Regions from separate parts of the Streptomyces sp. NPDC102283 genome, predicted to be linked through region 2. Evidence: predicted binding sites of a transcription regulator. Region 2 holds the regulator's gene; the other holds the start of a gene.
The links. Region 2 encodes HspR, which represses chaperone genes until heat shock. Its sites were predicted from a motif close to TTGAGNNNNNNNNNCTCAA; they were not measured.
Positions count from the first base shown of each region.

Region 1: the regulator HspR is predicted to act here: its motif matches at 3,819-3,837, upstream of lon (endopeptidase La).

Region 1 is NZ_JBIWLQ010000010.1:104-11,321, reverse strand. It holds gene ACIRJT_RS20525 (lysozyme) at 1-317, shown strand, start outside; gene ACIRJT_RS20520 (polysaccharide deacetylase family protein) at 505-1,257, shown strand; gene lon (endopeptidase La) at 1,352-3,796, opposite strand; gene ACIRJT_RS20510 (spermidine synthase) at 4,053-4,763, shown strand; gene ACIRJT_RS20505 (response regulator transcription factor) at 4,997-5,734, shown strand; gene ACIRJT_RS20500 (ATP-binding protein) at 5,731-6,807, shown strand; gene ACIRJT_RS20495 (multifunctional oxoglutarate decarboxylase/oxoglutarate dehydrogenase thiamine pyrophosphate-binding subunit/dihydrolipoyllysine-residue succinyltransferase subunit) at 7,089-10,886, shown strand; gene ACIRJT_RS20490 (DUF6104 family protein) at 11,031-11,216, shown strand.
Region 2 is NZ_JBIWLQ010000007.1:327,785-339,002, reverse strand. It holds gene ACIRJT_RS17020 (helix-turn-helix transcriptional regulator) at 1-67, shown strand, start outside; gene ACIRJT_RS17015 (helix-turn-helix transcriptional regulator) at 273-1,259, shown strand; gene ACIRJT_RS17010 (LuxR C-terminal-related transcriptional regulator) at 1,285-2,286, shown strand; gene ACIRJT_RS17005 (hypothetical protein) at 2,405-2,929, shown strand; gene ACIRJT_RS17000 (heat shock protein transcriptional repressor HspR) at 3,045-3,497, opposite strand; gene dnaJ (molecular chaperone DnaJ) at 3,499-4,689, opposite strand; gene grpE (nucleotide exchange factor GrpE) at 4,786-5,436, opposite strand; gene dnaK (molecular chaperone DnaK) at 5,433-7,286, opposite strand; gene ACIRJT_RS16980 (sugar transferase) at 7,966-8,580, shown strand; gene ACIRJT_RS16975 ((Fe-S)-binding protein) at 8,676-10,943, shown strand.

The sequences.
Region 1 (11,218 bases), on a different contig from region 2:
CCCAGTGCTACGGGCTCAGCCAGGCGGCGATGGTCAACTGGATCCGCGACTTCACGAACACCTACCGGGCGCGCACCGGCCGGGACGCGGTGATCTACACCGCGACCAGCTGGTGGAAGGACTGCACCGGCAACAACGCGGGCTTCGGCGCCACCAACCCGTTGTGGGTGGCCCGGTACAACACGACGGTCGGTGAGCTGCCCGCCGGCTGGGGCTTCCACACCATGTGGCAGTACACCTCGACCGGCCCGACGGTCGGCGACCACAACCGCTTCAACGGCGCCCTCGACCGCGTACAGGCACTGGCCAACGGCTGATCCGGCCGGCCCCGCACCGACCGACCGCTCGACCGGCCCCGGCGACCGCATCCCAGGTCACCGGGGCTCTTCGCGGCCCCGACCCCACTATGCACAGCATGTATACGCGCTATGTATAGTCCTGGGTGTACCGCACACCTGTGCGGAATTTCCCCGCTCAGAGGAGTGATGTGTCGTGCCCGGAAAGATGCCGTCGTCCACCATCGGGTTGACCGCGACGCTGGTGACGGCGCTCACACTGACAGTGAGTGGCTGCTCCATGGACACCACGGCACCGGGCACGGCACGCGGCGAGGCGGCCTCCGACGCCAAGGGCTCGTTCGGGCCGGTGGACTGCCGCAAGGCCAAGTGCATCGCCCTGACCTTCGACGCCGGCCCGGGCAAGGACACACCGAGGCTGCTGGACATCCTGAAGGAGAAGAAGGTGCACGCCACCTTCTTCCTGCTGGGCAAGCACCACGTCATCAAGCACCCCGACACGGTGCGGCGCATCGAGGACGAGGGCCACGAGGTCGCCAACCACACCTGGACGCACAAGGTGCTGACCGACCAGAAGCCGGACGAGATACGCACCGAGCTGGAGAAGACGCAGCTGGCCATCGAGAAGATCACCGGCAAGAAGCCCCGGCTGATGCGCCCGCCGCAGGGCCGCACCGACGACGCCGTCTCGGACATCAGCAAGGACCTGGGGCTCTCCCAGGTGCTGTGGAGCGCCACCGCCAAGGACTACTCCACGAACGACTCCGCGCTGATCGAGAAGCGGATCCTGGACCAGGCGAGCAAGGACGGCATCATCCTGCTGCACGACATCTACAAGGGCACCGTCCCCGCCGTGCCCGGGATCATCGACGCGCTCCAGAAGGACGGCTACACCTTCGTGACCGTCCCCGAGCTGATGGCTCCGGCCGTGCCGGAGCCGGGCACGATCTACCGCCCCTGACCGGACCGGACCGGCACGGCACACGGGACGGCCCGCTCCCCCTTGACTCGGGGAGCGGGCCGCTCGCGGGCCGTGGCGTACGGCCGTTCCACCGTCAGGCCGCGGCCGGGAGCCTCTCCTCGGTCCTGGCCCCGGTCACGGCCACGGGGGCGGCCGACGCCGGGGCGAGGGCGATCTCCAGCACCTGGCGGACGTCGGCGACCGGGTGGACGTCCAGCTTCTCCAGCACCTCGGCCGGGACGTCGTCCAGGTCGGCCTCGTTGCGCTGCGGGATCACCACGGTGGTGATGCCCGCCCGGTGGGCGGCCAGCAGCTTCTGCTTGAGGCCGCCGATCGGCAGCACCCGCCCGGTCAGCGAGACCTCACCGGTCATCGCCACATCCGTACGGACGAGGCGTCCGGAGAGCAGCGAGGCGAGGGCGGTCGTCAGGGTGATGCCGGCGCTCGGACCGTCCTTGGGGATGCCGCCCGCCGGGAAGTGGATGTGCACACCCCGGTCCTTGAGGTCCGCGACCGGCAGCTCCAGCTCAGCGCCGTGCGACCGCAGGAAGCTCAGCGCGATCTGCGCCGACTCCTTCATGACGTCCCCGAGCTGACCGGTCAGGGTCAGCCCGGACGCCCCGGTCTCGGGGTCGGCGAGCGACGCCTCGACGAAGAGGACGTCACCGCCCGCCCCGGTCACCGCGAGCCCGGTGGCCACGCCCGGCACCGCGGTGCGACGCCCGGCCGGGTCCTGTGCGGACTCGGGCACGTGGTGCGGGCGGCCGATGAGGCCGCGCAGATCCGCGTCGGTCACCGCGAACGGCAGCTCGCGGTCGCCCAGTTCGTGCTGGGCGGCGACCTTGCGGAGCAGCCGGGCCAGGGCCCGCTCCAGATTCCGTACGCCCGCCTCGCGGGTGTACTCGCCGGCCAGCTTGCGCAGCGCCGACTCCTCCAGGGCCACCTCGTCCTTCTCCAGTCCGGCCCGCTCCAGCTGGCGCGGGAGCAGGTGGTCCCGGGCGATGACGACCTTCTCGTCCTCGGTGTAGCCGTCGAGGCGGACCAGCTCCATGCGGTCGAGCAGGGCCTCCGGGATGGCGTCGAGCACATTGGCGGTGGCGAGGAAGACCACGTCGCTGAGGTCCAGCTCGACCTCCAGGTAGTGGTCGCGGAAGGTGTGGTTCTGCGCCGGGTCGAGGACTTCGAGGAGGGCGGCGGCAGGGTCTCCCCGGAAGTCGGAGCCGACCTTGTCGATCTCGTCGAGCAGGACGACCGGGTTCATCGAACCGGCCTCCTTGATGGCCCGCACGATACGGCCGGGGAGCGCGCCCACGTACGTACGCCGGTGGCCTCGGATCTCCGCCTCGTCCCGGACACCGCCGAGCGCGACACGGACGAACTCGCGGCCCATGGCGTGTGCGACGGACTCCCCGAGGGAGGTCTTGCCGACGCCGGGCGGGCCGACGAGGGCCAGCACCGCGCCGCCGCGGCGGCCGCCCACCACGCCGAGCCCCCGGTCGGCACGGCGCTTGCGCACCGCGAGGTACTCGGTGATGCGTTCCTTCACGTCGCCGAGTCCGGCGTGCTCGGCGTCCAGGATCTCCCGGGCGCCGCGGATGTCGTAGGCGTCCTCGGTCCGCTCGGTCCACGGCAGTTCGAGGACGGTGTCCAGCCAGGTGCGGATCCAGGAGCCTTCGGGCGACTGGTCGCTGGACCGCTCCAGCTTCTCGACCTCCTTGAGCGCGGCCTCGCGGACGTGCTCGGGGAGATCGGCGGCCTCGACACGCGCCCGGTAGTCGTCGGACTCGTCATCCGGGTCGCCGTTGAGCTCGGAGAGCTCCTTGCGCACGGCGTCCAGCTGGCGGCGCAGCAGGAATTCGCGCTGTTGCTTGTCGACGCCGTCCTGGACGTCCTTGGCGATGGATTCGGCCACATCCTGCTCGGCGAGGTGCTCGCTCAGCCACTGGACGGCGAGCTTCAGCCGGGCGATCGGGTCCACGGTCTCCAGGAGCCGGACCTTCTGGGCGGTGGTGAGGAACGGCGAGTATCCGGAGTTGTCGGCGAGCGCGGAGACGTCGTCGATCTGCTGGACCCGGTCCACGACCTGCCAGGCGCCGCGCTTCTTCAGCCAACTGGTGGCGAGCGCCTTGTACTCCTTGACCAGCTCGGCGGCGGATCCGGGCAGCGGGTCGGGGGCGGCGGTCTCGAGCACGGTTCCCTCGACCCAGAGCGCCCCGCCGGGCCCGCTGGTCCCGGCGCCGATGCGGACCCGGTCGCGGGCCCGGATGAGCGCGCCCGGGTCGCCGTCCGACAGGCGTCCGACCTGCTCGACGGTGCCGAGGACACCGGTCCCCGTGTACGTGCCGTCGATCCGCGGGACCAGCAGCACCTGGGGCTTGCCCCCGCCGGGACGGGCGGCGGCCTGCGCGGCCTCCACGGCGGCGCGCACCTCGGCGTCGGACAGGTCGAGCGGCACGACCATGCCGGGCAGGACGACCTCGTCGTCGAGCGGCAGCACGGGCAGGTCGATCGGTGTGAACGCCTCGGACTCGTTAGTCATGATCTCCCCTTCGGCAGGCAAGTTGAGCTATGTCGACTCAATGCTCATGAGCCGCCGAATGTTCCCCATCACTTGTTTGCTCTGAGCGATCAGCCGCTTTCCGGCCCCGGACCGCCTCCGGGGACAGCACCGCGGGGCGGGCCACTGTTCCCCGCACCCGGAAGGAGGAACTCGCTGGCCTTCGCCCCCGGCGCGGGACAGGATGACGAACACCCACCGCTACGACCGGAGACCGGAGAGCCACACGATGCCCGCGATGTCCGCGCCGCACGCCCCCGACCCGATGCCGACGCGTTCCGCCGAGACCCCCGTCGTCCTCGACCGCCGCGAGGGCCCCTTCGGCGAAGTCGCGCTGCGGGAGCGCGGGGAGCACTTCGAGATCATCGCCAACGGCTGCTTCCTGATGGACACCTCCGACGGGCGCTCCGAGCGGCTGCTGATCGACGCCGCGCTGACCGCCCTGCCCGCCGGACGGACCGGCCCCTCGGTGCTGATCGGCGGGCTGGGCGTCGGGTTCTCGCTGGTGCGGGCCGCCGAGGAGGGGCGCTGGGGGAGGATCGTGGTCGTGGAGCGGGAGCAGGCGATCGTGGACTGGCACCTGGCCGGGCCGCTGGGCCGGATCTCCGGGCCGGCGCTGTCCGACCCCCGGACCGGGATCCTGCACACGGATCTCGTCGCCCACCTCCGGACCACCACGGAGCGTTACGACGCCCTGTGCCTGGACATCGACAACGGGCCGGACTGGACCGTCACGGAGGACAACGGAACCCTCTACTCCCCCGGCGGCCTGGCGCACTGCCACGACCGGCTGACCCCGGGCGGAGTGCTCGCCGTCTGGTCCGCGCAGCCGTCGCCGCCCTTCGAACGGGCGTTGCGGAATGCCGGGTTCAGCGGGGTACGGACGGAAGAGGTGGCCGTTGCCCGAGGTGTGCCCGACGTGGTCCATCTCGCACTTCGGGCGGCGTGAACCCCCTCCCGGTATGCGCGCACCGGCGGTGGCACGGGCCAACCGGCACAAGGCCGACGATCCGGCCGCGCGGTCGGCCTGAACTCGCACCTCCGGGGCAACACCCTGCGTAGCCGGAAGCCCTCCGCTGCCTTTACGCTGCTGACCGGCACACGGGATCACCCACGAAATCCACGAGCGAAAACCGTGCCTCCGGGGGAATGGCTCCCGCGAGAACGGGCAGGGGCGGGGCGATGGAACAGACACACACCACCCACAACGGCGTCGCGGCCACCCCGGGGGCTCAGCGCCGGGTGCTGGTGGTCGAGGACGACGCCACGATCGTCGACGCCATTTCCGCCCGCCTGCGGGCGGAGGGCTTCCTCGTGCAGACCGCACTGGACGGCCCTGCGGCCGTGGACGCGGCCGAGGCCTGGCAGCCCGACCTGATGGTGCTCGACATCATGCTTCCCGGCTTCGACGGGCTGGAGGTCTGCCGCCGGGTACAGGCGACGCGTCCGGTACCGGTGCTGATGCTCACCGCACGCGACGACGAGACCGACATGCTGGTCGGGCTCGGGGTCGGCGCCGACGACTACATGACCAAGCCGTTCTCCATGCGGGAGTTGGCCGCCCGGGTGCACGTGCTGCTGCGCCGGGTGGAGCGGGCCGCGCTGGCCGCCGTCACCCCGCGCAGCGGGATACTGCGTCTGGGTGAGCTGGAGATCGACCACGCGCAGCGCCGGGTCCGGGTGCGCGCCGAGGACGTCCACCTCACGCCGACCGAGTTCGACCTGCTGGTCTGCCTCGCCAACACCCCGCGCGCGGTGCTCTCCCGGGAGCAGCTGCTGGCCGAGGTGTGGGACTGGGCGGACGCCTCGGGCACCCGCACGGTCGACAGCCACATCAAGGCGCTGCGCCGGAAGATCGGCGCGGAGCGGATCCGTACCGTGCACGGCGTGGGCTACGCCCTGGAGACTCCCGCGCCATGACGCGGCCAGGGTCCGGACTGCGGCCCTTCTCGATCAAGGCCAAGCTCGGCACGCTCGTCGTGGTCTCGGTGTTCATCACCACGGGGTTGCTGATCGTCGCGTTGCGGACCCGTACGGAGTTCCGCTTCATCACGGTGTTCTCGGTGATCGCCACGCTGCTGATCACCCAGTTCGTGGCTCACGGTCTGACCGCGCCGCTGGACGAGATGAGAGCGGTGGCCCGGTCCATCTCGCACGGCGACTACACCCGCCGCGTGAGCGGCGCCGGGCGGCGGGACGAGCTGGGGGACCTGGCGCAGACGATCAACCGCATGGCGGACGATCTGGAGGCGGAGGACCGGCATCGAAAAGAGCTGGTCGCCAATGTCAGCCATGAGCTGCGCACCCCCATCGCGGCGCTCAGAGCCGTGCTGGAGAACGTGGTGGACGGGGTGTCCGCCGCCGATCCGGAGACGATGCGCACGGCGCTGAAGCAGACGGAGCGGCTCGGCCGGCTGGTCGAGACGTTGCTGGACCTGTCGCGGCTGGACAACGGGGTGGTGGCGCTCAAGGCCCGCCGTTTCGAGGTCTGGCCGTATCTGTCGGGCGTACTGAAAGAGGCCAATCTCGCCGCCTCCCACCGACGCCTGTCCTCGGGTTCGGGCAATCACTCCCGTACGGACGTCCACCTGCATCTGGACGTCTCGCCGCCGGAGCTCACCGCGCACGCGGACGCGGAGCGGCTGCACCAGGTGGTCGCCAACCTCATCGACAACGCGGTCAAGCACAGCCCGCCGCACGGCCGGGTCACCGTGCTCGCGCGGCGCGGGGACCGTCCCGAGTCCCTGGAGCTGGAGGTCGTCGACGAGGGGCCCGGCATCCCGGAGGCGGAGCGCCACCGGGTGTTCGAGCGCTTCAACCGGGGCCAGGCGCCCTCCCCGCACGGTCCGGGAAGCGACGGCGGTACGGGACTGGGGCTGGCCATCGCCCGCTGGGCGGTCGATCTGCACGGCGGCCGGATCGGAGTGGCCGAATCCGCGAAGGGCTGCCGCATCCAGGTCACCCTCCCGGGAATCCCCGAGCCGCGCGGTTGACGGCGCGCTTGACATAGGGTCGAACCGAAAGGGCACGTTCTCCTGTGTCCTTCCAGCACGGGACCCACGGGGATACGGTCGGATGAACGTATCCTCGGTCCCGCGTACCCGAAGTGCAGTGGAACCTCGCTTGTTTCCCGCCATTTCCTGCGCCGAAACCCGCCTTCTGATGTGATGTGCACGACGAAGCACCGGCCCGGCCTGCAAGGAACGGTTCGGGGGGCGTAGCCTTGATTTCCGCTGTCCATCACCTTGTGAAGCGGAAGAGGGCGGTTGCCGCCGTGTCGTCTCAGTCCCCCAGTAACTCGAGCATCTCGACCGACCAAGCCAGCCCGGGTACGAACCCGGCCGCTGCGTTCGGCGCCAATGAATGGCTCGTCGACGAGATCTACCAGCAGTACCTCCAGGATCCCAGTTCGGTCGATCGCGCCTGGTGGGACTTCTTCGCCGACTACAAGCCGGGTGCCTCCGGCACGGCGGACAAGCCCGTTCCCGGCGTCGCACCGGTGACCGAGGCGCCCGCCGCCCCGGCCGCGCCCGCTCCGGCGCCCGCTCCGGCGGCCGCTCCGACTCCGGCGAAGGCCGCGCCCGCGCCCGCTCCGGCGGCTCCCGCGCAGCCGGCCCCCGCCAAGGCCGCCCCTGCCCCTGCCCCGGCGAAGCCCGCCGCCGCGCCCGCCAAGGCCAAGGCCGACGATTCCACCGAGGCCCCGGGCGGCCCGGAGTACGTGACGCTGCGCGGCCCCTCGGCCGCCGTCGCGAAGAACATGAACGCCTCGCTGGAGCTGCCGACGGCCACCTCCGTCCGCGCGGTCCCGGTGAAGCTGCTCTTCGACAACCGCATCGTCATCAACAACCACCTCAAGCGCGCCCGCGGCGGGAAGATCTCCTTCACGCACCTCATCGGGTACGCGATGGTGCAGGCCCTCAAGGCCATGCCGTCGATGAACCACTCCTTCGCGGTGAAGGACGGCAAGCCGACCCTGGTGAAGCCGGAGCACATCAACCTGGGTCTGGCCATCGACCTGGTGAAGCCGAACGGCGACCGCCAGCTGGTCGTCGCGGCCATCAAGAAGGCCGAGACGCTCAACTTCTTCGAGTTCTGGCAGGCGTACGAGGACATCGTCCGCCGCGCCCGCATCGGCAAGCTCGGCATGGACGACTTCTCCGGCGTCACCGCCTCGCTGACCAACCCCGGCGGCATCGGCACCGTCCACTCGGTGCCCCGCCTGATGCCCGGTCAGGGCCTCATCATGGGCGTCGGCGCGATGGACTACCCGGCGGAGTTCCAGGGCACGTCGCAGGACACCCTGAACAAGCTCGGCATCTCGAAGGTCATGACGCTCACGTCGACCTACGACCACCGGGTCATCCAGGGCGCCGCCTCCGGCGAGTTCCTGCGGGTGCTGTCCCAGCTGCTGCTCGGCGAGAACGAGTTCTACGACGAGATCTTCAAGGCGCTGCGGATCCCCTACGAGCCGGTCCGCTGGCTCAAGGACATCGACGCCTCGCACGACGACGACGTCACCAAGGCCGCGCGGGTCTTCGAGCTGATCCACTCCTACCGGGTCCGCGGCCACGTCATGGCCGACACCGACCCGCTGGAGTACCACCAGCGCAAGCACCCCGACCTGGACATCACCGAGCACGGCCTCACCCTGTGGGACCTGGAGCGGGACTTCGCGGTCGGCGGGTTCGCCGGCAAGACGATGATGAAGCTCCGCGACATCCTCGGTGTGCTGCGTGAGTCGTACTGCCGCACCACCGGCATCGAGTTCATGCACATCCAGGACCCGAGTCAGCGCAAGTGGCTCCAGGACCGCGTCGAGCGCGCGCGTCCGAAGCCCGAGCGCGAGGAGCAGCTGCGCATCCTGCGCCGGCTGAACGCGGCCGAGGCGTTCGAGACGTTCCTGCAGACGAAGTACGTCGGCCAGAAGCGGTTCTCGCTGGAGGGCGGCGAGTCCGTCATCCCGCTGCTCGACGCGGTCATCGACTCCGCCGCCGAGGCCCGCCTCGACGAGGTCGTCATCGGCATGGCCCACCGCGGCCGGTTGAACGTGCTGGCGAACATCGTCGGCAAGTCGTACGCGCAGATCTTCCGCGAGTTCGAGGGCAACCTCGACCCGCGCTCGATGCACGGCTCCGGCGACGTCAAGTACCACCTGGGCGCCGAGGGCACCTTCACCGGTCTGGACGGCGAGCAGATCAAGGTCTCGCTGGCCGCCAACCCCTCGCACCTGGAGGCGGTCGACCCGGTCCTGGAGGGCATCGCCCGCGCCAAGCAGGACATCATCAACAAGGGCGGCACGGACTTCACGGTCCTGCCCGTCGCGCTCCACGGCGACGCGGCCTTCGCGGGCCAGGGCGTCGTCGCCGAGACGCTCAACATGTCGCAGCTGCGCGGCTACCGCACCGGCGGCACCGTGCACGTGGTGATCAACAACCAGGTCGGCTTCACCGCCGCCCCGGAGTCCTCGCGCTCCTCGATGTACGCCACCGACGTGGCCCGCATGATCGAGGCGCCGATCATCCACGTCAACGGCGACGACCCGGAGGCCGTGGTCCGCGTCGCGCGGCTCGCCTTCGAGTTCCGGCAGGCGTTCAACAAGGACGTCGTGATCGACCTCATCTGCTACCGGCGCCGCGGTCACAACGAGACCGACAACCCGGAGTTCACCAACCCGCAGATGTACACGCTGGTCGACAAGAAGCGCTCGGTGCGCAAGCTGTACACCGAGTCCCTCATCGGTCGCGGCGACATCACGCTGGAAGAGGCGGAGCAGGCGCTCCAGGACTTCCAGGGCCAGCTGGAGAAGGTGTTCGCGGAGGTCCGCGAGGCCACCTCGCAGCCCGCCGCCCCGCACGTCCCGGAGCCGCAGGCCGCGTTCCCGGTGACCGTGGAGACGGCCGTCTCCGCCGAGGTCGTCAAGCGGATCGCCGAGTCTCAGGTCAACATCCCCGACTCGATCACCGTCCACCCCCGCCTGATGCCGCAGATGCAGCGCCGCGCGGCCTCGGTGGACAACGCCACGATCGACTGGGGCATGGGCGAGACGCTGGCCATCGGCTCGCTGCTGATGGAGGGCACCCCGGTCCGGCTCGCCGGCCAGGACACCCGCCGCGGCACGTTCGGTCAGCGCCACGCGGTCCTGGTCGACCAGGTCACCGGCGAGGACTACACCCCGCTGCTGTACCTGGCCGACGACCAGGCCCGGTACAACGTCTACGACTCGCTGCTCTCGGAGTACGCGGCGATGGGCTTCGAGTACGGCTACTCGCTGGCCCGTCCGGAGTCGCTGGTCATCTGGGAGGCCCAGTTCGGTGACTTCGTCAACGGCGCGCAGACCGTCGTGGACGAGTTCATCTCCTCGGCCGAGCAGAAGTGGGGCCAGACCTCCGGCGTCACGCTGCTGCTGCCGCACGGCTACGAGGGACAGGGCCCGGACCACAGCTCCGCCCGCCCCGAGCGCTTCCTCCAGATGTGCGCGCAGGACAACATGACGGTCGCGATGCCGACCCTGCCGTCGAACTACTTCCACCTGCTGCGCTGGCAGGTGCACAACCCGCACCACAAGCCGCTGATCGTCTTCACCCCGAAGTCGATGCTGCGTCTGAAGGCCGCGGCCTCGTCCATCGAGGAGTTCACCACCGGCGGCTTCCGCCCGGTGATCGGCGACGCGTCGGTCAAGCCCGAGAACGTCCGCAAGGTCGTCTTCTGCGCGGGCAAGCTGTACTACGACCTGGACGCCGAGCGCGAGAAGCGCGGCGACACGGAGACGGCGATCATCCGGCTGGAGCGCCTGTACCCGCTGCCGGGTGCGGAGATCCAGGCCGAGATCGCGAAGTACCCGAACGCCGAGAAGTACCTGTGGGCCCAGGAGGAGCCGGCGAACCAGGGTGCGTGGCCGTTCATCGCGCTCAACCTGATCGACCACCTGGACCTCGGCGTCGGCGCGGACCTCCCGGCCCGCGAGCGCCTGCGCCGCATCTCGCGGCCGCACGGCTCGTCCCCGGCGGTCGGCTCGGCCAAGCGTCACCAGGCGGAGCAGACGCAGCTGGTCAACGAGGTCTTCGAGGCCTAGGACCACGCGGCAGCCGTACGAGCTGTTCGTACGCCACAGGGACCCGGTTCCGCGCTCGTCGCGGGGCCGGGTCCCTGGCGTATCCGGTGTATCCGGTGTAATCGGCGTTCCGGAGGCCGTCCCGGCCCTCGATATCCTGTGCGCATGTACTTCACGGATCGTGGCATCGAGGAACTGGAGAAGCGGCGCGGCGAGGAGGAGGTCACCTTCGAGTGGCTCGCCGAGCAGCTGCGGACGTTCGTCGATCTCAACCCCGACTTCGAGGTGCCGGTCGAGCGCCTCGCCACCTGGCTGGCCCGGCTGGACGACGAGGACGACGAGGACGCGTGACC
Region 2 (11,218 bases):
CAGCAGCAGCCGCGCCCAACTCGGCTATCTGATCGCACGTTCGGGAATCCTGGACCACACCTCCTGACTCCCCGGGCGCCGCCCCTCTCCCCTCCCGCCCGGAGAACCGACCCACAAGCCCACTCGGGACGCGACCGCGCAAGGGGGAGTAGGCGGCCGCGTCCCGCGCTGTCGGGGACCCCCCCGGGAATCCCCGACAGGTCGAGCCTTTCGCGCCCTTTAGGCTTTGGCCACCGTCATCTTGTTGCAGTGCGAGAAGTGGGGGGCCCACAATGCACACGGAGGGGACGAACCGGACCCACGCGCACGGGAACAGAGAACTGTGCCCGCCCGCCGTCCGGCTCTACGAGACAGCGCTCCGCGACGGCCGCGTCGCCCGGGCCGCGACCGTGTCGGTCCCCTGCCTCATCGAAACGGCTCTTCTCCAGCCCGACCCGTTCGACGACGCGTGGCTGCGCCCCGTACCGCCGTCGGCCGCGCTGGCGCACCTCCTGGGACCCATCGCCCGCGAGATCGACGAACGCATCCGGCTCACCGCCGCGCTGAGCAGTTCGCTCGTCCCGCTGACAACGGTGGCCGACGACGACCCGAACCTCGCCATCACCGTCCTCGAAGGCAAGAGCCTCATCGCCGACTCCCTGCGGAACGCCTCCGCCGCCGCGAGGGAGGAGGTGCTCACCGCGCAGCCGGGCGGCAACCACCCGGCCGACGACCTCCCGGAGTGCCTGGAGAACGCACGGGCCGTCATCGCGGCCGGCGGCCGCATGCGCCACCTCTACCAGCACCCCGTGCGCCACAGCCCGGAGTTCGCCGCCTACGCGGCCCGGCTCCCGTCCGGCCGCCTCCAGGTCCGCACCATGGAACAGACCGTCGAACGGCTGACCATCTTCGACCGGACGGTCGCCTACGTCCCCGCCACACCCGAGCACACCGCGGCCCTGGAGATCCGCCACCCCCCGCTCGTCCGCTATCTGGTCCAGGTCTACGAGGTCCTGTGGGCGCAGGCCACCCCGTACAGGCAACAGCTCGCCGCCACCGCCCCCGTCACCGCCGTCACCGCCGTCCAACTCGGCATCGCCCGCCTCCTCGTCGAAGGCCATGTCGACGACGTCGTCGCCCGCAGGATGGGCGTCAGCGTCCGCACCTGCCGCGCCCACATCGCCCGACTCACCCAGGCCCTCGGCGCCACCAGCCGCACCCACCTCGGCGCACTCCTCGTCCGGTCGGGCATCGTCGAAGCCGACCCGCCCGGACCCTGACCACCACCAGCCGAAAGGGCGACCGATGCGCACCGGGGCCGACGACCCACCCGCAGCTCCACACGTCCCGCACTCCCCGCAAGAACCCTGCGAACCGGCGATCGGCCTCTACGCCGAGGCACTCCGCACGGGATACGTCCCCGAGCCCGACGCCGCCCGTGCGCCCTGCCTCGTCCCGCTCGGGCTGCTCCGCCCCGACCCGGACGACACGGGCAGACTGCTCCCCGTACCGGCGGCCGCGGCGCTGACCCGGCTTCTCGGACCGCTCGCCCGGGACCTGGACGAGCGGCTGGCCTCCGCCGCCGCCCTCGTCGACGCGCTGACGCCGCTGGCCTCGATCGCGCGCCCCGCCCGCGGCAACGCCTTCACGGTGCTCGAAGGAAAGCCCGCCATCCGGTCGTCCATCGAGGAAGCCGTCCACGGGGCCGAGAAGCACATCCTCACGCTCCACCCCGGCAGCAAGCGCCCCGGGGCCCTCCTGGTCCGGGCGAGGAACGAGGCCCTGGCGCCTCTGCGACGCGGCGTGCACATGCGCCACATCTACCAGCACTCCGCCCGCTACCACCCGAATCTGAAGGACTACGTGGACCGGCTGCCGGAGGAACGGCTGGAGATCCGCACCATGGAGCAGACCCCGGAGCGGATGTTCGTCTTCGACCGGACCACCGCCTTCATCGCCGCCTCGGCCGACCGCGACATCGCCCTCCGCATCACCCACCCGGCCGTCGTCCGCTACCTCGTCCACGTCTACGACGTCCTGTGGGCCGGAGCCACACCGTTCGACGCGCCGCTGGAGACGGCGCTGCCCGGCGCCCCCGTCACCGCCGTCCAACTCGGCATCGCCCGCCTGCTCGTCGAAGGCCATGTCGACGACGTCGTCGCCCGCAGGATGGGCATCAGCGTCCGCACCTGCCGCGCCCACATCGCCCGGCTCATGCAGGCCCTCGGCGCCACCAGCCGCACCCACCTCGGCGCACTCCTCGTCCGGTCGGGCATCTCCGAGACCGACCGGCGGGTACACGGCTGACCGGCGACAGCTGGACGACGGACCCCTGAACTCCCCCGCCACCTGCGAGAATTCCGCACACCAGGCCTGACCGACCTGACGCATCACCGCCACGCGACCGAAGGACCACGAAGACCGGATGACCGACACCACCCCCATACCCGCCGCCATCGAGGACGACCACCACGGGGGCATCGTGGTCGAACTCACCGGATCACACGGCGAGATGCTCGTCGTGAGCGGCGAGGGAATTCCCCGCGTCGTCCTCACCCGCGCTCCCGGCGCGGAGATCGACGACCACATCGTCATCGGCACCCGCGACCCCCGCCGGCTCACGCTCACCGTGGACGGCCGGGAAGCGACGATCAGGCCGGGCAAGGGGAAGCTCCGCCGCCGGTCCTACCGGGTCGACGTCCGCTGCGCGGGTACGTCCTACCGGCTCGTGCCCGACTCGATCCCGAGCAGCCGGCTGACCCGTGTCGGCAAGCACCTCGGGGACTTCTCCTCGGACGGCGACCGGCGGGTGATCGCACAGTGGCGGCCCGGGGCCGCCGTCGAGCCGGCCGACGCCGCGATCGGCTACGCGCTGGCCGCCGCGTTCGGCACCGGCGGCCTTCCGATGTGGATGATGGCGGTCGAAGCGGTCAGCGAGCTCCTGCCGTAGGCGCCACGCCCCGCACGCGCCGAGGGGCCGGGAGAGCGGATGAACGCTCTCCCGGCCCCATGGGCGTACGAAGGGACTCGCCGGTCCGTCGGCCGCCCGGTCCGTCGGCCGCTTCCTAGTCCATCGGCCGCTTCGGCTTCGGCCGCCAGACCACCAGCGCGCTGGTCTGCTGCACGTCCTGGTACGGCACCAGGTCCCGGCGGTACGAGGCGTGCACCTGGGCCTCGCGCTGCCGCATGGCCACCGCCGCGCCGTCCACCGCCGCCGAGAGCTCGGCGACGCGCTGCTGGAGGGCCGCGACCTGGTTCTCCAGCTCGATGATCCGCTTGATGCCCGCGAGGTTGATGCCCTCGTCCTGCGACAGCTGCTGCACGGTGCGCAGCAGCTCGATGTCGCGGGCCGAGTAGCGCCGGCCGCGCCCGGCCGTACGGTCGGGGGAGACCAGGCCGAGACGGTCGTACTGGCGCAGTGTCTGCGGGTGCAGGCCCGAGAGCTGGGCCGCGATCGAGATCACGTACACCGGTGTCTCATCGGTCAGCTGGTACGGATTGCGTCGACGGCCGTCCATCTCAAGCTCCCTTCGCAGCCTGGAACAGCTCCGCCCGCGGGTCCTCGTCCGCGGTCGCCTTCCGGTAGGCCTCCAGGGCGTCCCTGGCCTCCTGGCCGAGATCCCTGGGAACCGCGACCTCCACGGTGACCAACAGGTCGCCGCGGGTGCCGTCCTTGCGCACCGCACCCTTGCCCCGGGCGCGCATCGTACGCCCGTTGGGGGTGCCGGCGGGAAGCTTCAGGGTGACCGGGGGGCCGCCGAGCGTGGGGACCTTGACCTCGCCGCCGAGCGTCGCCTCCGGATAGGTGACGGGCACGGTGACCGTGAGGTTGTCGCCCTTGCGGCCGAAGACCGGATGGGCGTCGACGTGGACGACGACGTACAGATCGCCCGCCGGGCCGCCGCGTTCGCCGGCGCCGCCCTTGCCGCGCAGCCGGATCCGCTGGCCGTCGGAGACGCCCGCCGGGATCCTCACCTGCATGGTGTGCGCCGACTTCGCCCGGCCGCTGCCCTTGCAGACGTCGCACGGGTCCTGGGCGATGAGGCCCCGGCCCTTGCAGTCCACACAGGGGTCGGTGAGCGAGAAGCCACCGCCGCTGCCGCGCGAGACCTGGCCGGTGCCGACGCAGGTCGGACAGACCCTGGGGGTGCCGTTCTTGTCGCCGGTGCCGGAACACGCCTTGCAGGGCGCCTGGCTGGACATCCGGAGCGGGACCGTGGCCCCGTCGACCGCCTCGGTGAAGCTGAGCGTCACCTCGGACTCGATGTCCTGGCCGCGCTTCGGCTGGACCCGGGTGCCCGTGCCGCCGCGGTTGAACAGCCCGCCGAAGACGTCGCCCAGACCGCCCCCGCCGCCGAAGCCGCCGCCCGCGCCGCCCTGTCCGCCGCCCTGGGCGCCGCCTCCGAAGAGGTCGCCCAGGTCGAAGTTGAAGTTGCCGCCGGCACCACCGGGGCCGGGGCGGAAGCCGCCGTTGCCGAAGAGGGCGCGCGCCTCGTCGTACTCCTTGCGCTTCTTGGGGTCACCGAGGACGTCGTTCGCCTCGGAGATCTCCTTGAAGCGCTCCTCCGCCTTGGCGTCGCCCTTGTTGGCGTCCGGGTGGAACTCGCGGGCGAGCTTCCGGTACGCCTTCTTGACCTCGGCGTCGGTGGCGTCCTTGGGGACGCCGAGGACCTTGTAGTAGTCCTTCTCGACGAAGTCCTTCGTGCTCATCGACGTCCCTCCTTCCGGACGATCGGCCGAGCGGCCGGCCCGTGGGCCGGCCGCCGGGCCGGTCGGTGCGCACCCTGGTGGTCAGACGTGTTGCCGTCAGACCTCCTCGGTGCCACCGCTCTCCTCGTCGTCTGTCTTCTCTTCCTTGGCCGCGGCGGGCGTGGCGCCCGGCTGCGGCTCGGCGACGGCCACCCGCGCGGGGCGGATGGTGCGCTCGCCGATGCGATACCCCGGCTGCAGGATCGCCACGCAGGTCGTCTCGGTGACGTCCGGCGCGTAGCTGTGCATCAGGGCCTCGTGGATCGTCGGGTCGAAGGGCTCGCCCTCCTTGCCGAACTGCTGGAGGCCCAGCTTCGCGACGGTGGTCTCCAGCGATTCGGCCACCGACTTGAAGCCGCCGACCAGCTCGCCGTGTTCCCGTGCGCGGCCGACGTCGTCGAGGACGGGCAGGAGCTCGGACAGGAGGTTCGCGACAGCGATCTCCTTGACCGTGACCCGGTCCCGCTCGACGCGGCGGCGGTAGTTCTGGTACTCGGCCTGGAGCCGCTGGAGGTCCGCGGTGCGCTCACCGAGCGCGGTGCGTACCTGGTCCAGCTGTGCGGTCAGACCGACGGTCGGGTCGAGGTCCCCGGCCGGGGCCGCCGTCTCCTCCTCGGAGGAGTCGGCGGCCTTCGGCTCGGCGTCATCAGGGGTGGCGCCGGAGGGGACGTCGGGCTTCTCCTCGAAGCCCGGGGTCTCCTCGGTCACGCCGCACCGCCCTTGGTGTCCTTCTCGTCGTCCACGATCTCGGCGTCGACGACATCGTCATCGGCCTTGCCCTGGGCGTCGCCCGGGGCGTCGGCGCCCGGGGTCGCACCATCGGCCTGGGCGTTGGCGTACATCGCCTGGCCCAGCTTCTGGGAGACGGCCGCGACCTTCTCGGTGGCCGTGCGGATCTCGGCGGAGTCCTCGCCCTTGAGCTTCTCCTTCAGCTCGCCGACAGCGGTCTCCACCTCCGTCTTCACGTCACCGGGGACCTTGTCCTCGTTGTCCTTGAGGAACTTCTCCGTCTGGTAGACGAGCTGCTCGCCCTGGTTGCGCGACTCGGCGGCCTCGCGGCGGGCGTGGTCCTCCTCCGCGTACTTCTCGGCCTCTTCGCGCATCCGGTTGACCTCGTCCTTCGGCAGCGAGGAGCCGCCGGTGACGGTCATCTTCTGCTCCTTGCCGGTGCCGAGGTCCTTGGCGGCGACGTGCATGATGCCGTTGGCGTCGATGTCGAAGGCGACCTCGATCTGCGGCACACCGCGCGGGGCCGGCGGCAGACCGGTCAGCTCGAACATCCCGAGCTTCTTGTTGTACGCCGCGATCTCGCGCTCGCCCTGGTAGACCTGGATCTGCACGGACGGCTGGTTGTCCTCGGCCGTCGTGAAGATCTCGGAACGCTTGGTCGGGATCGTGGTGTTGCGCTCGATGAGCTTGGTCATGATCCCTCCCTTGGTCTCGATGCCGAGGGACAGCGGGGTGACGTCGAGGAGCAGGACGTCCTTGACCTCACCCTTGAGGACACCGGCCTGGAGCGAGGCGCCGATGGCGACGACCTCGTCCGGGTTCACACCCTTGTTGGCCTCCTGGCCGCCGGTCAGCTCCTTGACGAGCTCGGCGACGGCGGGCATACGGGTGGAGCCACCGACGAGAACGACGTGGTCGATCTCGGAGAGCTGGATGCCCGCGTCCTTGATGACGTTGTGGAACGGGGTCTTGCAGCGGTCCAGGAGGTCCGCGGTCAGCTGCTGGAACTGCGAGCGCGTGAGCTTCTCGTCCAGGTGCAGCGGGCCCTCGGCGGACGCCGTGATGTAGGGCAGGTTGATCGTGGTCTCGGTCGAGGACGACAGCTCGATCTTCGCCTTCTCCGCGGCCTCGCGGAGACGCTGGAGAGCCATCTTGTCCTTGGACAGGTCCACGCCGTGCCCGTTGGCGAACTGCTTCACCAGGTAGTCGACGACGCGCTGGTCCCAGTCGTCACCACCGAGGTGGTTGTCACCGTTGGTGGCCTTCACCTCGACGACGCCGTCGCCGATCTCCAGGAGGGACACGTCGAAGGTGCCGCCACCGAGGTCGAAGACGAGGATCGTCTGGTCGTCCTTGTCGAGGCCGTACGCCAGCGCGGCGGCGGTCGGCTCGTTGACGATGCGCAGGACGTTCAGGCCCGCGATCTCGCCGGCCTCCTTCGTCGCCTGACGCTCGGAGTCGTTGAAGTACGCCGGGACGGTGATGACCGCGTCGGTCACCTTCTCGCCCAGGTAGGACTCGGCGTCGCGCTTCAGCTTCTGCAGGATGAAGGCGCTCATCTGCTGCGGGTTGAAGCTCTTGCCGTCCAGGTCGATCTTCCAGTCAGTGCCCATGTGGCGCTTGACGGAGCGGATGGTCCTGTCGACGTTGGTGACCGCCTGGCGCTTCGCGACCTCGCCGACGAGCACCTCGCCGTTCTTGGCGAAGGCGACGACGGACGGCGTGGTCCTGGCGCCTTCGGCGTTGGTGATGACGGTGGGCTCGCCGCCTTCGAGAACGCTGACGACGGAGTTAGTCGTGCCCAGGTCGATGCCGACCGCACGTGCCATTTCAATTCCTCCAACTGACTACTTGAGTGGATCTGACTCAAGGATGCATGACGCCGACGCCGGAGTCAACAGACCTGAGTCCCTTACGCTCAACTTAACTGCTCACACAGCACACATCCAGGGCCCACCCGCCCTCCGCCCGCCCTCCTCGGCCGCCCCACGACCGGACCCGCGTACGCCACACCCCTCGCACACCACCCGACCCACCGTCTCACCGTGGGATCGTTCTGTCACAAAATGCCGTGAGACGGTCACAACCGTCCCCGACCGGCAGGTTTCACCGTGGATCGTCACACCATCGAACCTCGAACCCCGGGCGGGCGCGATGCAGAACGCGAGGAAGCCGCGCGTACGGCGGAAGAACCAGAGAAGCCTGAAGAACAACCAGAAAGGCCTGCTGGGGCAGCAGGGCCAGCAGGGACTCAAGAACCAGAGGAAGAACCAGAGGAAGAACCACAGGAACCCACAACCTCAGCAGCCCCAGCAAACCCAGCAGGCCCCGGTATCCCAGCCATCCCGGCGCGATGGGCAGCCCCAACAGCCCCAGCAGCCGCAACGACCCCGGCCGACACCTCCCCGGCCCCAGCCGGCCCAACCCCCGCCCCCGCACTCACCCCCGCCGCCACCCCCGTACAGGAGCAAGCCCGGCACGGTCAGGGGCCAGTTCCCGTCGCGCCCCGTGGCACGCCTGGCCGGCCTCACCGACCGGGCCGGGCGGCTGGCGGACCGCCTCCTTCCGCGCACACCGGCCGAAAGGGTCCTGGACCTGACCCTCGGCACCGCCCTGCTCGTCCTGACCGCCCCGGCCGTCGCCGTCGCGGCCCTCGCCCTGAGCGCGCGGCACACTCCGGGCGGCGCCTGGGACCGCCGGCCCCGGACCGGCCTGGGCGGCCGGGTCTTCGAACTGCGGACCCTGCGCACCCGAAGGTTCCGCCTGGACCTGTTCTCCCGCCTGCCCCACGTCGTACGCGGCGATCTCTCCCTGGTCGGCCCCGCCCCACTGGCCCCGGGCGACCCGCGGGCCACAGGGCCCGGAGCCCGGCAGTGGCGACAGGAGCTGCGGCCGGGACTGACCGGACTGGCACAGGTACGTGCCCGCTCCGGCATGCCGTGGGACGACCCCGCTCTGCTGGACCAGCACTACGCAGAGCACCATGGAGTGGTGCTCGACCTGGCGATCCTCGCCGAAGCCGCACGCGATCCCCTGCGGACGCGGCTCCGGAAGGCCCGTCGCACCAAGGCACACCTGAGCGACGCAGATCACCGACGACCCGGCTACAGCACGGTGGAATAAGTGGATAGTGTCAGCACAGACTAATTAAGTTACTGCTTAGTAGTAGCGGGCAGTAGTACCTGGAACCCGCTCTCGCAGGCCCGAGGAGCCCCGAAATGCAACTCGCCGCGATCATTGTGTCGCTGGTGCTGACGGTCGTCGGCGTTGCGCTCATCACCCGAGCCGTCGCGCAGATCTACCGCTTCGTCCGGCTCGGACAGCCGGTACCAGCAGGCAGCCGCACCGACGACCCCAAGCAGCGGACGATCACCCTGATCAAGGAGTTCGTCGGCCACACCCGCATGAACCGCTGGGGAATCGTGGGCGTCGCCCACTGGTTCGTCGCGGTCGGCTTCCTGACCCTGGGCCTGACGATCGTCACGGCGTACGGCCAGCTGTTCAAGGCCGACTGGGTGCTGCCGTACATCGGCACCTTCCTGCCGTACGAGGTCTACATCGAGTTCATCGCGCTCGGCACGACCCTCGGCATCCTCGTCCTGATCGCGATCCGCCAGCTGAACCTGCCCTCGCGGGCCGGCCGCAAGTCGCGCTTCACCGGTTCGAAGATGGGCCAGGCGTACTTCGTCGAGGCGATCATCCTGATCATCGGCGCCGCGATCATGCTGCTCCGCGGCCTCGAGGGCGCGCTGCACGACGTGGACAGCTACGGCCCCGCCTACTTCGCCTCGTACCCCCTGGTGCTGGCCTTCGAGGGACTGAGCGTCGAGACGCTGCAGAACCTGGTCTACCTGTTCGCGATGATCAAGCTCGGGACGACGATGATCTGGGCGATCACGGTCGGGCTGAACACCAACATGGGCGTCGCCTGGCACCGCTTCCTCGGCTTCCCGAACATCTGGTTCAAGCGGAACGCCGACGGCGACGTCGCGCTCGGCGCGCTCCAGCCGATGACGTCGGGCGGCAAGGAGATCGACTGGGAGGACCCGGCCGAGGACGCGGTCTTCGGCGTCTCCCAGGTCGAGCAGTTCTCCTGGAAGGGCATCCTCGACTTCTCCACCTGCACCGAGTGCGGCCGCTGCCAGTCCCAGTGCCCCGCCTGGAACACCGGCAAGCCCCTCTCCCCCAAGCTCCTGATCATGTCGCTGCGCGACCACGCGCACGCCAAGGCCCCCTACCTCCTGGCCGGCGGCGGCAAGGACATGGAGGGCAACGAGAAGGCCACCGAGGAGCAGCTGAGGGACGTTCCCGCGGCCGCCCTCGCCGAGGCCGAGCGCCCCCTCATCGGCACCGCCGAGGAGAACGGCGTCATCGACCCGGACGTCCTCTGGTCCTGCACGACCTGCGGCGCCTGCGTCGAGCAGTGCCCTGTCGACATCGAGCACATCGACCACATCGTCGACATGCGCCGCTACCAGGTGATGATCGAGTCCGCGTTCCCGTCCGAGGCGGGCACCATGCTCAAGAACCTGGAGAAGAAGGGCAACCCCTGGGGGCTGGCCAAGAAGGCACGCGTCGAGTGGACCAAGGAGGTCGACTTCGAGGTCCCGATCGTCGGGAAGGACGTCGAGGACCTCACCGAGGTCGACTACCTGTACTGGGTGGGCTGCGCGGGCGCCCTGGAGGACCGGGCCAAGAAGACCACGAAGGCCTTCGCGGAGCTGCTGCACATCGCGGGCGTCAAGTTCGCGATCATGGGCGGCGACGAGAAGTGCACCGGTGACTCCGCCCGCCGCCTGGGCAACGAGCCGCTGTTCCAGCAGCTCGGCCAGGAGAACGTGGCCATGCTGAACATGGCGTACGGCGAGGACGATGAAGACGGGACGACGAAGAAGCCCAAGTCGTCGAAGAAGATCGTCGCGACCTGCCCGCACTGCTTCAACACGATCGCGAACGAGTACCCGCAGCTCGGCGGCGAGTACGAGGTCATCCACCACACGCAGCTGCTCCAGCACCTCATCGACGAGGGCAAGCTGATCCCGGTGACCCCGGTCGAGGGCCTGATCACGTACCACGACCCGTGCTACCTGGGCCGTCACAACAAGATCTACACCCCGCCGCGCGAGATCATCGCGAAGGTCCCGGGGCTGCGGAACGAGGAGATGCACCGCCACAAGGAGCGCGGCTTCTGCTGCGGTGCCGGTGGCGCCCGGATGTGGATGGAGGAGCGGATCGGCAAGCGCGTCAACAACGAGCGCGTCGAGGAAGCCCTCGCCCTCAACCCGGACATCGTCTCCACCGCCTGCCCGTTCTGCCTCGTCATGCTGACCGACTCGGTCAACGGCAAGAAGAACGACGGCCAGGCCAAGGAGTCCATCCAGGTCGTGGACGTCTCGCAGCTCCTCCTGGAGTCGGTGAAGACCCCGGCCGATCCGGCGGGCGAGCCGGAGCAGGTGGACGCGCCGGAGCCCGAACCGGCAAAGTGACGTAACGCGTCGACGCGATGAGCGGCCGGACCTGCCTCGGGGGCAGGACCGGCCGCTTCTTCGTGGGGCACCGGCACAGGCATAGGGGGCTCCGCCCGCCGGACGTGACGACCGCCGCACGCGGACGGTGAACTCGGACATGTACGCGACGACGTATCTGGAGCATCATGTGCCCCGGAGCCGCCCGGTCACGGGTCGGGAGCCCCGCGCCTGCCGAAGGCCGCCGGCGAACAGCGTGCGGCGGCCGGCGGACAGCACACGACGAACGAGCGACG